Linked DNA regions of Pigmentiphaga sp. H8. The protein of the gene in region 2 interacts with the protein of the main gene of each other region in a pairwise test. Links are inferred from orthologs where the notes say so. Each region holds a gene or a part of one and is shown on either strand. Other genes may lie near its edges.

The links.
Region 1: the proteins of secA (region 2) and secB interact in binary tests that used the Escherichia coli proteins (3 or more experiments, as listed by UniProt). The link is inferred for Pigmentiphaga sp. H8 from one-to-one orthologs.
Region 3: the proteins of secA (region 2) and secG interact in binary tests that used the Escherichia coli proteins (3 or more experiments, as listed by UniProt). The link is inferred for Pigmentiphaga sp. H8 from one-to-one orthologs.
Region 4: the proteins of secA (region 2) and ybgC interact in binary tests that used the Escherichia coli proteins (3 or more experiments, as listed by UniProt). The link is inferred for Pigmentiphaga sp. H8 from one-to-one orthologs.

The regions. Positions count from the first base shown.
Region 1 is NZ_CP033966.1:5,331,621-5,334,686, reverse strand. Bases 186-2,886 are described here. They hold secB (protein-export chaperone SecB), read left to right. Parts: upstream 186-1,133; coding sequence 1,134-1,640; downstream 1,641-2,886. Other genes in these bases: EGT29_RS28610 (TIGR00730 family Rossman fold protein), read left to right, coding at 2,702-2,886; EGT29_RS28615 (NAD(P)H-dependent glycerol-3-phosphate dehydrogenase), read left to right, coding at 1,664-2,701; grxC (glutaredoxin 3), read left to right, coding at 743-1,018; EGT29_RS25140 (rhodanese-like domain-containing protein), read left to right, coding at 334-738. Outside these bases: gpmA (2,3-diphosphoglycerate-dependent phosphoglycerate mutase), read right to left, coding at 1-40; more of EGT29_RS28610, read left to right, coding at 2,887-3,066. UniProt on the Escherichia coli protein: One of the proteins required for the normal export of some preproteins out of the cell cytoplasm. It is a molecular chaperone that binds to a subset of precursor proteins, maintaining them in a translocation-competent state.
Region 2 is NZ_CP033966.1:4,950,435-4,954,062, forward strand. Bases 208-3,470 are described here. They hold secA (preprotein translocase subunit SecA), read right to left. Parts: upstream 3,153-3,470; coding sequence 408-3,152; downstream 208-407. Other genes in these bases: EGT29_RS23290 (LysR substrate-binding domain-containing protein), read right to left, coding at 208-291; EGT29_RS23300 (tripartite tricarboxylate transporter substrate-binding protein), read right to left, coding at 3,351-3,470. Outside these bases: more of EGT29_RS23290, read right to left, coding at 1-207; more of EGT29_RS23300, read right to left, coding at 3,471-3,628. UniProt on the Escherichia coli protein: Required for protein export, interacts with the SecYEG preprotein conducting channel.
Region 3 is NZ_CP033966.1:2,285,137-2,288,397, forward strand. The notes cover bases 106-3,001. They hold secG (preprotein translocase subunit SecG), read left to right. Parts: upstream 106-1,293; coding sequence 1,294-1,710; downstream 1,711-3,001. Other genes in these bases: EGT29_RS10815 (NAD(P)H-quinone oxidoreductase), read left to right, coding at 106-389; tpiA (triose-phosphate isomerase), read left to right, coding at 514-1,293; EGT29_RS10835 (LysR family transcriptional regulator), read right to left, coding at 1,940-2,869. Also shown: more of EGT29_RS10815, read left to right, coding at 1-105. UniProt on the Escherichia coli protein: Subunit of the protein translocation channel SecYEG. Overexpression of some hybrid proteins has been thought to jam the protein secretion apparatus resulting in cell death; while this may be true it also results in FtsH-mediated degradation of SecY.
Region 4 is NZ_CP033966.1:4,370,275-4,373,429, forward strand. What follows is about bases 253-3,042. They hold ybgC (tol-pal system-associated acyl-CoA thioesterase), read left to right. Parts: upstream 253-1,323; coding sequence 1,324-1,761; downstream 1,762-3,042. Other genes in these bases: ruvB (Holliday junction branch migration DNA helicase RuvB), read left to right, coding at 253-764; tolQ (protein TolQ), read left to right, coding at 1,814-2,491; tolR (protein TolR), read left to right, coding at 2,491-2,937; tolA (cell envelope integrity protein TolA), read left to right, coding at 2,944-3,042. Also shown: more of ruvB, read left to right, coding at 1-252; more of tolA, read left to right, coding at 3,043-3,155.

The DNA.
Region 1 (3,066 bases), 380 kb from region 2 along the record:
ATTGGCTTTCGCCGTGACGCATCAGTACGAGTTTGACCATGTCCCAGGAGCGCAGGGGCGCTGCGCGTAAAGGTTGAATACAATTCGGCTGCCCGCCCGGAAAACGGCGGGGACGGACGGCAGCCCGTTGAAAAAACGGCTGCCTATCCCGACATTTTATAATCCTGCGGCATTGTCTTTGCCGTGGGACCGGAATCGGGCCGCCGCAATGGCAAAAAACCGGCGGATCATGTGGTTTTCCCGCCGTTTTGCGAATTCGTAAGCGCGCGTAACGCCAGGCTGTCCGGCCGGCGGCACGTGTGTTCCTCTCACCAGGTTTCCCAGGGTCCGCTCGTGAAATTCATCCTCGACAACATTCTCCTGATCGCATTGGCTCTCGTCTCGGGCGGCCTGCTGCTGTGGCAATCGCTGCGCGGCGGCCAGTCCGGCGGCGCCATGAGCGCGGCCGAGGCCACGGCCGCGGCGAACCAGCGCCAGGCGGTGTTCGTCGATGTGCGCCCGGCGGCCGACTTCTCGGCTGGCCACATCGCCCAGTCGCGCAGCGTGCCGCTGGCCGACCTGGCGCAGAAGGCGGCCGGCCTGCCCAAGAACAAGCCGCTCATCCTGGTGGGCAGCAACGGCCGCGACGCGGCCAAGGCGGTGGCTCAGTTCAAGGCCCAGGGCTTCGCCGAAGTCAGCAGCCTGTCGGGCGGCCTGTCCGGCTGGGTGCAGGCGGGCATGCCCATTGCGAAGGGATAGCGCCATGCAGAAAGTCCTGATGTATTCGACGGGGTATTGCCCCTTTTGCATGCGCGCCGAGATGCTGCTCAAGCAGCGCGGCGTGCAGGAGATCGAGAAGGTGCGCATCGACGCCGAGCCCGAGCGCCGGGCCGAGATGATCGAGCGTACCGGCCGGCGCACGGTGCCGCAGATCTACATCGGCGATACGCACGTGGGCGGTTTCGACGAACTCGCCGCGCTCGACCGCGCGGGCGGGCTGCAACCGCTGCTTGCCGGCCCGGCGAAGCAGGACCATTGATTTCGTTGTGGCCGGGGCGTGTCCCCGGCATGTTCTTTTGGTGCATACGTTTCGGCCCCGCGCGTACCGGGGGCCGGGTTCAGCCAGCAGGCTTTCCGTTTCCAGACTTTCTCCCATGTCCGACAATCAAGAGCAGCAAGCCCCCGTGTTCAACATCCAGCGCGTCTACCTGAAAGACCTGTCGCTGGAGTTGCCCAACGCGCCCCAGATCTTCCTGGAAACCGAGCAGCCCGGGGTCGAGGTCGCCATCGACGTCGGCGCCCAGGCGCTGGCCGAGACCGTCTTCGAAGTGACCGTGACCGCCACCGTGACCACCAAGGTCGGCGACAAGGTCCTGTACCTGGTCGAAGGCAAGCAGTCCGGCATCTTCGAACTGGCCAACATCCCCCTGGAACAGCTCGACCCCATCCTGGGCATCGCCTGCCCCGGCATCATCTACCCCTACCTGCGCAGCAACATCGCCGACGCCATCACCCGCGCGTCGATGGCCCCGCTGCACCTGGCCGAGGTCAACTTCCAGGCCATCTACGAGCAGCGCGTGGCCCAGGCCGCCGCCGAGCAGCAGGTGGCCCAGGCCGGCAACGACGCCGGCCTGATCCTGCCGCCGGGCACCAAGCACTGAGCGGCGCCAGCACCGTGGCGGACATGGCGCCGGGCCTGCGCGTCGCCGTCCTGGGGGCGGGCAGCTGGGGCACGGCCCTGGCCGCCGCCTGCGCCCGGGGCCATGCCACCATGCTGTGGGCCCGCCGGCCCGAGCTGGCGCGCCGCATCGCCGATACCCACGAGAACGCCGACTACCTGCCCGGGGTCGCGCTGCCGCAGGACCTGCGCTGCACCAGCGACCTCGATGACCTGTTCGAGCACCTGCGCGGCGCCCCGCGCCCGCTGCTGATCCTGGGCGTGCCGGTGGCCGGCATGGAGCAGGCCTGCCGCGAGGTGGCGGCGGGCGTGGCCCGCCACGGCCTGAACGACCTGGCGGTGGCCTGGACCTGCAAGGGCCTGGACGCGGACACCGGCCGCCTGCCGCACGCCATCGCCGAGGCCGCGTTCGCCGGTGCGGCGGGGCTGTCCACCGGTGTCCTGTCGGGGCCGTCTTTCGCCAAGGAAGTGGCGCGGGGCCTGCCGGTGGCGCTGACCATCGCCAGCGCCAGCGCGGAACTGCGCGGCCGCGTCACCGATGCGCTGCACGGCGGCGCGATCCGCGTCTACGGCAGCGAGGACATCGTCGGCGTCGAGGTGGGGGGGGCCGTCAAGAACATCATGGCCATCGCCTGCGGCATCGGCGATGGCCTGGGCATGGGCGCCAACGCCCGTGCCGCCCTCATCACCCGCGGCCTGGCCGAGATGACGCGCCTGGGCGTGGCCCTGGGCGCGCAGGCAGACACCTTCTCCGGCCTGACCGGACTGGGCGACCTGATCCTGACCGCCACCGGGGACCTGTCCCGCAACCGCCACGTCGGCCTGGAGATCGGCCGCGGCCGGTCGCTGGACGAGATCCTGGGCGACATGACCCAGGTGGCCGAGGGCGTGCGCTGCGCGCCGGCCGTGCGCGACCTGGCTCGCCGCCGCGGGGTCGAGATGCCGATCACCGAGGCCGTCTGCGCGGTGCTGTTCGACCGCGTGCCGCCGGCGCAGGCAGTGTCGCGCCTGCTGGCCAGGGATCCAAAAGTCGAGGGAATTTAGATGGATGCGGTTTGTGTGTATTGCGGCGCCAGTGCCGGGAACGATCCTTTCTTTGCCGACGTGGCGCGCGACTTCGGGCGCGCGGTGGCGGGGCGGGGAATGCGGCTGGTATATGGCGGCGGCAGTGTCGGGCTGATGGGGCACGTGGCCAATGCCGCGCTCGAGGCGGGCGGGCAGGTGACCGGCGTCATCCCCGAACGGCTGTGGGAAAAAGAGGTCGGCCACAAGGGCCTGACCGACATGTACGTCGTGCCGACCATGCATGCCCGCAAGGCCCGCATGGTCGAACTCTCGGACGCCTTCGTCGCGCTGCCCGGCGGTTTCGGCACGCTGGACGAACTTTTCGAGGTGCTGACCTGGCAACA
Region 2 (3,628 bases):
CACGATGCGCAGCTGCCCGTGGCGCTTGGAGCGGATGCGTTCGGCGGCCAAGGCGATCTTTTCCAGCCCCAGGAACAGCCGGTCGACCTCGGCCAGCAGCGAGTGGGCTTCGGGGGAAGGCACCAGTCCACCGCGCTTGCGGGTGAACAGTTCGAATCCCACCTGCTCCTCGAACTCCTTGATCAGCTTGCTGACGGCGGACTGCGTCACGAACAGCACGTCGGCGGCCGACGTCATGCTTCGAGTGACCATGACGGCCTGGAAGGCTTCGATGTGGCGCACGGAGAACATGGACGAAGCTCCGGAATGATCGGCCCGCGGGAGGCATGCCGGCGGAATACTACCCCACCACCAATGAAAAGACCGGCAAGCGCCGGTCTTTTCTCGTCACGTTGCGGGACGCCGCGTCAGGCGAGCCGGCCGTGGCACTGCTTGTACTTCTTGCCGCTGCCGCAGGGGCAGGGATCGTTGCGTCCGACCTTGGGCAGCACGTTGCGCATCGGTTCCTGTCCGGACCCCGCGGCCGCATTGGCGGCGGCCAGGGCCTCGTCGTAGTCGGAGTGGTGGTACTGCACGTTCTGCACGTGCGGCAGGGCGGCGTCCTGCTCGACCTGTTCCACCTGCTCGGCCGACTGCACGCGCACGGTCATCAGCACCTTGACGACGTCGTTGCGGATGCGGTCCAGCATGTTGGAGAACAGCTCGAAGGCTTCGCGCTTGTATTCCTGCTTGGGATTCTTCTGGGCGTAGCCGCGCAGGTGGATGCCCTGGCGCAGGTGGTCCAGCATGGCCAGGTGCTCGCGCCAGTGCGTGTCGATGGACTGCAGCAGGATGGAGCGTTCGAACTGGCCCCACATCTCGGTGCCCACCAGGGTCACCTTGGCATCGTAGGCGTCGGCCGAGGCCTTGAGCACGCGCTCGAGCAGGTCGTCGTCGGTCAGGTTGGGTTCGGCTTCCACCATCTCGGCCAGCGGCAGCTCGACCTGCCATTCCAGCTCCAGCGCCTTCTGCAGGCCCGGCACGTCCCATTGTTCCTCGACCGAGTCTTCGGGCACGTAGCCGCGGAAGGTCTCGGTGAAGGTGGCCACGCGCAGGTTGGCGACCACGTCGGCGATGGAGGGGGCTTCCAGGACTTCGTTGCGCTGGGTGTAGATGACCTTGCGCTGGTCGTTGGCGACGTCGTCGTACTCCAGCAATTGCTTGCGGATGTCGAAGTTGCGGGCCTCGACCTTGCGCTGGGCCGACTCGATGGAGCGGGTGACCATGCCGGCCTCGATGGGCTCGCCCTCGGGCAGCTTGAGGCGCTCCATGATGGCGCGCACGCGGTCGCCGGCGAAGATGCGCATCAGCGAATCTTCCAGCGACAGGTAGAAGCGCGACGAACCCGGATCGCCCTGGCGGCCGGCGCGGCCGCGCAGCTGGTTGTCGATGCGGCGCGATTCGTGGCGCTCGGTGCCGATGATGCGCAGGCCGCCGGCGGCCTTGACCTGCTCGTTCAGCGGCTTCCATTCGTCGCGCACGCGGGCGATGCGGATGTCTTTCTCGGTCTCGGACAGCGCGTCGTCGGCGCGGATCAGGTCCACCTGCTTGTCGACGCTGCCGCCCAGCACGATATCGGTGCCGCGGCCCGCCATGTTGGTGGCGATGGTGATGTGGCCGGGCTTGCCGGCCTCGGCCACGATCTCGGCTTCGCGCGCGTGCTGCTTGGCGTTGAGCACCTCGTGCTTCAGGCCGGCCTTCACCAGCATGGCCGACAGCAGCTCGGAATTCTCGATGCTGGTGGTACCCACCAGCACCGGCTGGCCGCGCTTCTGGCAATCGCGGATGTCTTCCAGGATGGCGTTGTACTTTTCCTGGTCGGTCTTGAAGACCTGGTCGTTCTGGTCGGCGCGGATCATGGGCCGGTTGGTCGGCATGATCACGGTCTCGAGGCGGTAGATTTCCTGGAACTCGTAGGCCTCGGTATCGGCCGTGCCGGTCATGCCAGCCAGCTTCTCGTACATCCGGAAGTAGTTCTGGAAGGTGATCGAGGCCAGGGTCTGGTTCTCGTTCTGGATCTTCACGCCTTCCTTGGCCTCGACCGCCTGGTGCAGGCCGTCGGACCAGCGGCGGCCCACCATCAGGCGGCCGGTGAATTCGTCGACGATGACCACTTCGTTGTTCTGCACGACGTAGTGCTGGTCGCGGAAGAACAGGTTGTGCGCCCGCAGCGCCGCCATCAGGTGGTGCATCAGGCTGATGTGGCGCGGCTCGTACAGCGACTCGCCCTCGGGCAGCAGGCCCTGGCGCTCCAGGATCTGCTCGGCCTTCTCGTGGCCGGCTTCCGACAGGTAGACCTGATGGCTTTTCTCGTCCACCCAGAAGTCGCCCTCGGGCTCGGGCTCGTTGGACTTGGGCTCGGACGCCATCCGGGTCAGCAGCGGCGGCACCGCGTTCATCCGGATGTACATCTCGGTATGGTCTTCGGCCTGGCCCGAGATGATCAGCGGCGTGCGCGCCTCGTCGATCAGGATGGAGTCGACCTCGTCGACCACCGCGTAGAACAGCGCGCGCTGGCGGCGGTCCTCCACGCGGTATTCCATGTTGTCGCGCAGGTAGTCGAAGCCGAATTCGTTGTTGGTGCCGTAGGTGATGTCGGCCCGGTAGGCCTCGATCTTTTCCTCGTTGGGCTGCTGCGAGACCACCACGCCCACCGACAGGCCCAGGAACTTGTACAGGCGGCCCATCCAGGCCGCATCCCGCTGCGCCAGGTAATCGTTGACCGTCACCACGTGCACGCCCTTGCCGGCGATGGCGTTCAGGTAGGTCGGCAGCGTCGCCACCAGGGTCTTGCCCTCGCCCGTGCGCATTTCGGCGATGCGGCCGCTGTGCAGCACGATCCCGCCCAGCAGCTGGACGTCGAAGTGGCGCATGCCCAGCACCCGCTTGCCGCCCTCGCGCACGACGGCGAAGGCCTCGGGCAGAAGGTCGTCCAGCGACTCGCCGTTCTGGTAGCGTTGCTTGAACTCTTGCGTGCGGGCCGTGAGTTGCTCGTCGCTGAGTGCGGCGGTCTGGGACTCCAGCGTGTTGATCCGAGCGACCAACTTGCCGTACTGCTTCAGCAGCCGGTCATTGCGGCTGCCGAAAATTTTCTTGAGCAGAGAGGAAACCATGCGCGATATTTGCAAGCAACCGGGGCCGGGCCGTGGCCTAGCATCCCAGCCGGGATAGGGGATAAGCCAGCCAGTTTAGCACCGTGGGAGGACGTTGAATCGCGCGCGCCGTCCGCATGGACATCCCCGCCCGGCCGCCGCCCCGGAGGCTGGCCCGGCCCGGAGACGGCGCCCGCCCCTGGCCGGGACCGGTCCGGGTCAATCCCGGGTGAGCCTGGCCTCCTTGACGATGCGGGCCATCAGTTGCCTGTCCTGGACGAACAGTTTGCCAAACTCATCGACGTTCATGGCATCCGGCGCCACGCCCTGGGTGGCCAGGCGCTCCTTGATGACCGGCATCTCCAGCACCTTCGCCACCGCGGCGTTGATGCGCTGGACCACCGGCGCGGGCGTGCCGGCGGGCGCCAGCAGGCCGAACCACGACTCGAACACGTAGGAAGGCAGGCCGGCCTGGGCGATGGGCGGCACGCTGGGCA
Region 3 (3,261 bases), 2.7 Mb from region 2 along the record:
TGCAGGAAATCAAGCGCCTGACCGACGGCCGGGGCGTGGACGTGGTCCTGGACATGGTGGCCGGCGACTACGTCGCGCGCGACATCCACTGCCTGGCCGAAGACGGCCGCATCGTGCTGATCGCGCTGCTGGGCGGCGCGAAGGGCGAGATCGACTTCGCCCGGGTGCTCAGCCGGCGCCTGACCATCACCGGTTCCACCCTGCGCCCGCGTTCGGCGCAGTTCAAGGGCGAGGTGGCGGCCGCGCTGCGCCAGAACGTCTGGCCGCTGTTCGAGTCCGGCCGACTGAAGCCCGTGGTCTACGCCACTTTCCCGCTGCGCGAGGCGGACAAGGCCCACGCCATGATGGAGTCGGGCGAGCACGTCGGGAAGATCGTGCTGACGGTTTAGCCCCCCTACGCGCTTCGCGCCCAGCATTTTTTGCGACATCGGCTGCAGCCGCGCGCTGGAGCCGATACAATCGAGGTTTTGCCCGCATATTTTTGTCCGCGCGGGCATTTTTCGATTCTTGTCGATGGCAACTAAACAGAACATTCGCCGCCTGGTGCTGGGCAACTGGAAGATGCACGGCGCGCTGGCCACCAACGGCCAGCTGCTCTCGGCCATACGCAGCGGCTGGAACCAGTCCTCCGGGGCCGCCGCCTGCGACGTCGGCGTCTGCGTGCCGTTTCCGTACCTGGCCCAGGCCGAGTCCGCGCTGACCGATTCCGACATCGCCTGGGGCGCCCAGGACATCAGCGTCCATGCGCAGGGCGCCTACACTGGCGAAGTGTCCGGCGCCATGCTGGCCGATTTCGGCTGCCGCTACGTGCTGGCCGGCCATTCCGAGCGGCGCAGCCTGCACGGTGAAACCAGCCAGCTCGTGGCCGACAAGGCCAAGGCCGCGCTGGGCGCGGGCCTGACCCCCGTCGTCTGCGTGGGCGAGACCCTGGCCGAGCGCGAAGCCGGCCGTACCCTGGCGGTCATCGACGAACAGCTCAAGCCCGTGCTGGCCCTGGGCCGGGAAGCCGTGGCCGCCATGGTCATCGCCTACGAACCCGTCTGGGCGATCGGCACCGGCAAGACCGCCAGCCCCGAACAGGCCCAGGAAGTGCACGCCGCCATCCGGGCCGCGCTCCAGGGCGTCGACTGCGCCGGCGTGCGTGTGTTGTACGGCGGCAGCGTCAAGGCGGCCAATGCCGCCGAACTGTTCGCCATGCCCGACATCGACGGCGGCCTGATAGGCGGCGCCTCGCTGGTGGCCGAAGACTTCCTGCGCATCGCCGAGGCGGGCGCAACAACCCGGAGTGCTTGAATGTCCGTAACACTTACCGTCCTGCTGATCGTGCAGGTCATTTCCGCCCTGACGATCATCGTCCTGGTCCTCCTGCAACAGGGCAAGGGTGCCGACATGGGCTCCGCCTTCGGCGGCGGCTCCGCCGGCAGCCTGTTCGGCGCCGCCGGCGCGGCCAACTTCCTGTCGCGCACCACCAAGTGGGCGGCGGTCGTCTTCTTCATCTCCACCGCCGCGCTGGCCTACCTGGGCCGTCCGGCTCCCGCCGCCTCGCAGGGCGGCGTCATGGAAAGCCATCCCAGCGACCTGTCCGTGCCCGCGGTTCCCGGCAGTACGCCCGCACCGGCCCCGGCCGCCCCCGATGCGTCGGTCCCGTCCGTGCCCGCCACGCCGCCGGCCGCGCCTGCCCAGCCCGAGGCGCCCGCCCAGAAAAACTGAAGGGAATCCCGCTGATGAGCCCGCAAATGTTATATACTAGCGGGCTCACGCAAGCCGTCGTGGTGAAATTGGTAGACACGCTATCTTGAGGGGGTAGTGGCGAAAGCTGTGCGAGTTCGAGTCTCGCCGACGGCACCAGGATTTCTCCAGAATCTCTCTGGTACATCAAAAAACCCGCGAATCTTTCACGAGATCGCGGGTTTTTTTGTCGTGCCGCCCAGACACGGCATCATTCCTCGGCAAGCGGCGCGGACGCCTGTTGGAGCGCCAGGGGAATTTCCGTCTTGAGGATTTCCAGGACGGCCCGGATCCTGGGGGATGCGGGACGAAAACCTTGCACGAGGGCATGAAACGGCAGCTCGGGAATCGAGTGGCTGGGCAGGACCCGGACCAGTGCTCCGCTTCTAATCGCATTTGCGCAAGCCGCGTAGTGCAGCACGCCGATCCCGCCGCCGGCGATCAACAACTCATACAGTGGCCGCCAATGACTGGTGGTGACCATCGTCTGGATGCGTACGAACTCGGTGTCTTGACGCGCAGTGATCAACGGAAGCTGCTCGTTGGCGAACGTCCCCTTGGAACGGATGAAGGGATGGTTGGACAGGTCGGACGGCACGCTGATGGATCCGGCGTGTTTCAGGAATGAAGGCGCGGCCACGAGAACGCGCCGGACGTTGCCGAGGGGGTAGGCGACAAACCTGCCTTCACCCACGTGGCCAAGACGAAGCGAGATGTCGACACCCTCGGTGATCGGATCGACGATCGTGTCGTTCAAGACGAGGTCGATACGCAGTTCGGGGTGCTTCATCCGGGCGCGCATGAGGATCGATGGAAGGAGAATTTCCCCGGGGCAGTGCGCCGACGCGATGCGTACGGGGCCCCGGATCAGGTTTTCCTTTCCTCGGATCGAGACCGAAGCGATGGCGGTTTCTGCCAGTGCAAGCAGGGCCTTGCTGTGGTCATAGAAGAGCTGTCCTTCGTGGGTGCAGGCGAGCGTCCGCGCGCTGCGCATCAGCAGCTTGGTGCTGAGGTATTTCTCCAGCCTGTCGATGCGTTCACTGACCGCGGGTTGTCCCATCTCGAATTCGCGCGCGGCGGCTGACATGCTGCCGAGTTCCACGACCCGGGTGTAAAGGCGTGCGGTTGCCAGAAAATCCATGCAGTGGCGGTCTCCTTTTCAACATCGAATGGGCAGGGCAGGAGCGGTCGGGCGGCCTGCTTTTCTTGCCGTCGACACGCGAGGCTCGTGGACGAATAAACCCTGCTCATGCGTACCTGATGACAAATATCCGGCAAAAAATTGGATGGAAGCAATTCTCATTGAGGGGTCAAGGTAACCGCATCGTACGAATGTTTTTGGCTTGTGGTGACCGATGATAATCATCGGGTGGATTGCCTATCCGATCCGGGGCGAACTCCGTAATCTAAGTTCCGAGAAACCCATACATCAAATTGGGTAAAGGCGGTATCGGGCTCAAGTACCACGGGGGAGGGTTCAAAGCCATTGGGGTGGTAATCGGTGTGTTGGTAGAACTAATGCTTGGGGCCTTT
Region 4 (3,155 bases), 580 kb from region 2 along the record:
TGCTGGAGCGGCCGGGCGATCTCGCGGCCCTGCTGACCAATCTCGAACGCAACGACGTCCTCTTCATCGACGAGATCCACCGCCTGTCCCCGGTGGTCGAGGAAATCCTGTACCCCGCGCTGGAAGACTTCCAGATCGACATCCTGATCGGCGAAGGCCCCGCCGCCCGCAGCGTCAAGCTCGACCTGCAGCCCTTCACGCTGGTCGGCGCCACCACCCGCGCGGGCATGCTGACCAACCCGCTGCGCGACCGCTTCGGCATCATCGCGCGCCTGGAGTTCTACACCGCCGACGAGCTGTCCTCCATCGTGACCCGCAGCGCCGGCCTGCTCAACGCCGCCATCGCCGAGGACGGCGCCCGCGAGATCGCGCGCCGTTCGCGCGGCACGCCCCGCATCGCCAACCGGCTGCTGCGGCGGGTGCGCGACTACGCCGAGGTCAAGGCCGGCGGCCGCATCACCGGCGAAGTCGCCCACGCCGCCCTGTCCATGCTGGACGTCGACCCGGCCGGCCTGGACATCATGGACCGCAAGCTGCTGGAAGCCATCGTCTACAAGTTCGACGGCGGCCCCGTGGGCCTGGACAGCCTGTCCGCCGCCATCGGCGAGGAACGCGACACCATCGAGGACGTGATCGAGCCCTACCTGATCCAGCACGGCTACGTCCAACGCACCCCGCGCGGCCGCATCGCCACCCAGGGCACCTATCGCCACCTGGGCCTGACCCCGCCCACGCAAACCGGTGGCGATCTGTTTTCCAGTTGATACGGAAATGATCGAGGCAGACCCAGGATGCGGCGGATCCGGCGGTCCACCCGCATCGCCCCCGGGACCCGGCGCCGGGCCGCCCCAAGGCGGGTCCCGGCCCCCTTGGGGGGCTGCCGCGTAGCGGCTGGGGGCTCACCATACTGGGCGCGCGTCAGCGCGTAGGGGGGTACAAAAACAAAACCCGTGCTGGGCATCCCCCAGGTCACGGGTTCGACTGTGCAGGGCACAGTTGACATCAAGTCGGACGAGATCATGAACGGCGTCGATGACGCGGCCATGACAGCTCGGTGCAGAATCGCCCGACCTGTAAAAGAAGGGTGGAAGCGTCGATAACCCGGACGGCGCCACCCACGCACCCGAAGCCGCACAGGCTTGCAATCAACGCTTCCTGGCGTCTGACGGCCCTGGCGCGCTAAAGTTTCCCGCTTTACAAGCCGTCACATTTGGCACAATGCCCGCATGGTGGCCGGATGCCCCGGACCGGCGGGTTGTTTACAATTTCGCCCCAGGGGCTTCATCGGCCTCAGCTCGCCAGACTCGTCCAAGGTTCCGCCTCGTGCTCCAACCCGCCAGTGAAGATTTCCGGTTTCCGATCCGGGTCTACTACGAAGATACCGACGCCGGCGGCGTGGTCTACTACGCCAACTACCTCAAGTTCTTCGAACGCGCCCGCACCGAGTGGCTGCGCGCGCTGGGCGTCGAACAGCGGGCGCTGGCGGACCTGACCGGCTGCATCTTCGTCGTGCGCGGCATCGACACCCAGTATCGGCGGCCCGCCGCCCTGGACGACAGCCTGACGATACGCAGCCAGGTCTCCCGCCTGGGCAAGGCCTCCATCGATTTCCTGCAGTTTTGCGAGCGCGGCGATGAACTGCTCGCGACCGGCAAGGTCCAGGTAGGATGCGTCGATCGCGCGACGCTGCGGCCGCGCGCGCTGCCGCCCGATCTCGTCCGGGCGCTCGCGCCGCTCGCGGCGGAACCCGCAACCGATTAACCCCGACATCAACCCTTCAGGCATCCTCTTTCGCCCCCCCAAAGGACTCTGCATGAACGTCAACCAGGATATGTCCATCCTGTCCCTGATCACCCAGGCAAGCTTTACCGTCCAGTGCGTGATGGCCATCCTTGCCATCGTGTCGCTGATGTCCTGGACCTACATCTTCCGCAAGCACTTCGCCATCAAGCGCGCCAAGCAGCAGACCGAGCGCTTCGAGGCCGACTTCTGGTCCGGCGGCGACCTGAACATGCTGCACCAGGCGGTCACCACGCGGCGCGGCGAACAAGGCGCGCTGGCGCGCATCTTCGAGGCCGGCATGGCCGAATTCGTCAAGGGCCGCCAGAGCAAGCTGAGCGACGTCAACACGCTGCTGGACGGCTCCCGCCGCGCGATGCGGGCCGCCTACCAGCGCGAGATGGACTCGCTCGAATCCCACCTCGCCTTCCTGGCCTCCACCGGCTCCGTCAGCCCCTACGTCGGCCTGTTCGGCACGGTCTGGGGCATCATGCACGCCTTCCGCGGCCTGGCCAACGTCGAACAGGCCACGCTGGCCAGCGTCGCGCCCGGCATCGCCGAAGCGCTGGTGGCCACGGCCATCGGCCTGTTCGCCGCCATTCCCGCGGTGGTCGCCTACAACCGGTTCTCGCACGACATCGACCGGCTGTCCATCCGCTTCGACAGCTTCATCGACGAGTTCCTGAACATCCTGCAACGACAGGTGCGCTGATGCCCTCGAACCGCTCCAGCAACCGCGGCGGCCGAGGTGGGCGCCGCTCCATGAACGAGATCAACGTCGTCCCGTACATCGACGTCATGCTGGTGCTGCTGGTGATCTTCATGGTTACCGCGCCCATGATGTCGCCGGGCCTGATCGACCTGCCCACGGTGGGCAAGGCCTCGCAGGTACCGGTCAAGCCGCTCGAGATCATCCTGGCCGCCGACGGCAATGTCACCATCCGCGACCGCGAGCGCGGCGACAGCACGCCGCATGCCGTCCCGCGCAACGACCTCGCCCGCCTCGCGCGCGAACGCCAGTCCGAACATCCCGACCAGCCCGTCGTCATCTCCGCCGACCGCAAGGCGCAATACGAGTCCGTGCTGAAAGTCATGGACGACCTGCAGCGCCAGGGCGTCAAGCGGGTCGGCCTGCTGGTCAAGCAACAAGGCTCCTGATTGCCCATGGCGCCCAACGACCGATCCAACCGACCTCTCCGACGACCGCCGGAACCCGGCAAGTGGAAATCCTTCGGCCTGGCGGTGCTGATGCACGTGCTGCTGGCCGCCGCCCTGATCTTCAGCCTGGACTGGAACCGGCGCTCGCCGGGGCCGGTCCAGGCCGAACTGTGGACGGCGCTGCCCGCGCCCAACCAGCCCGAGCCGCCCACCCCCAC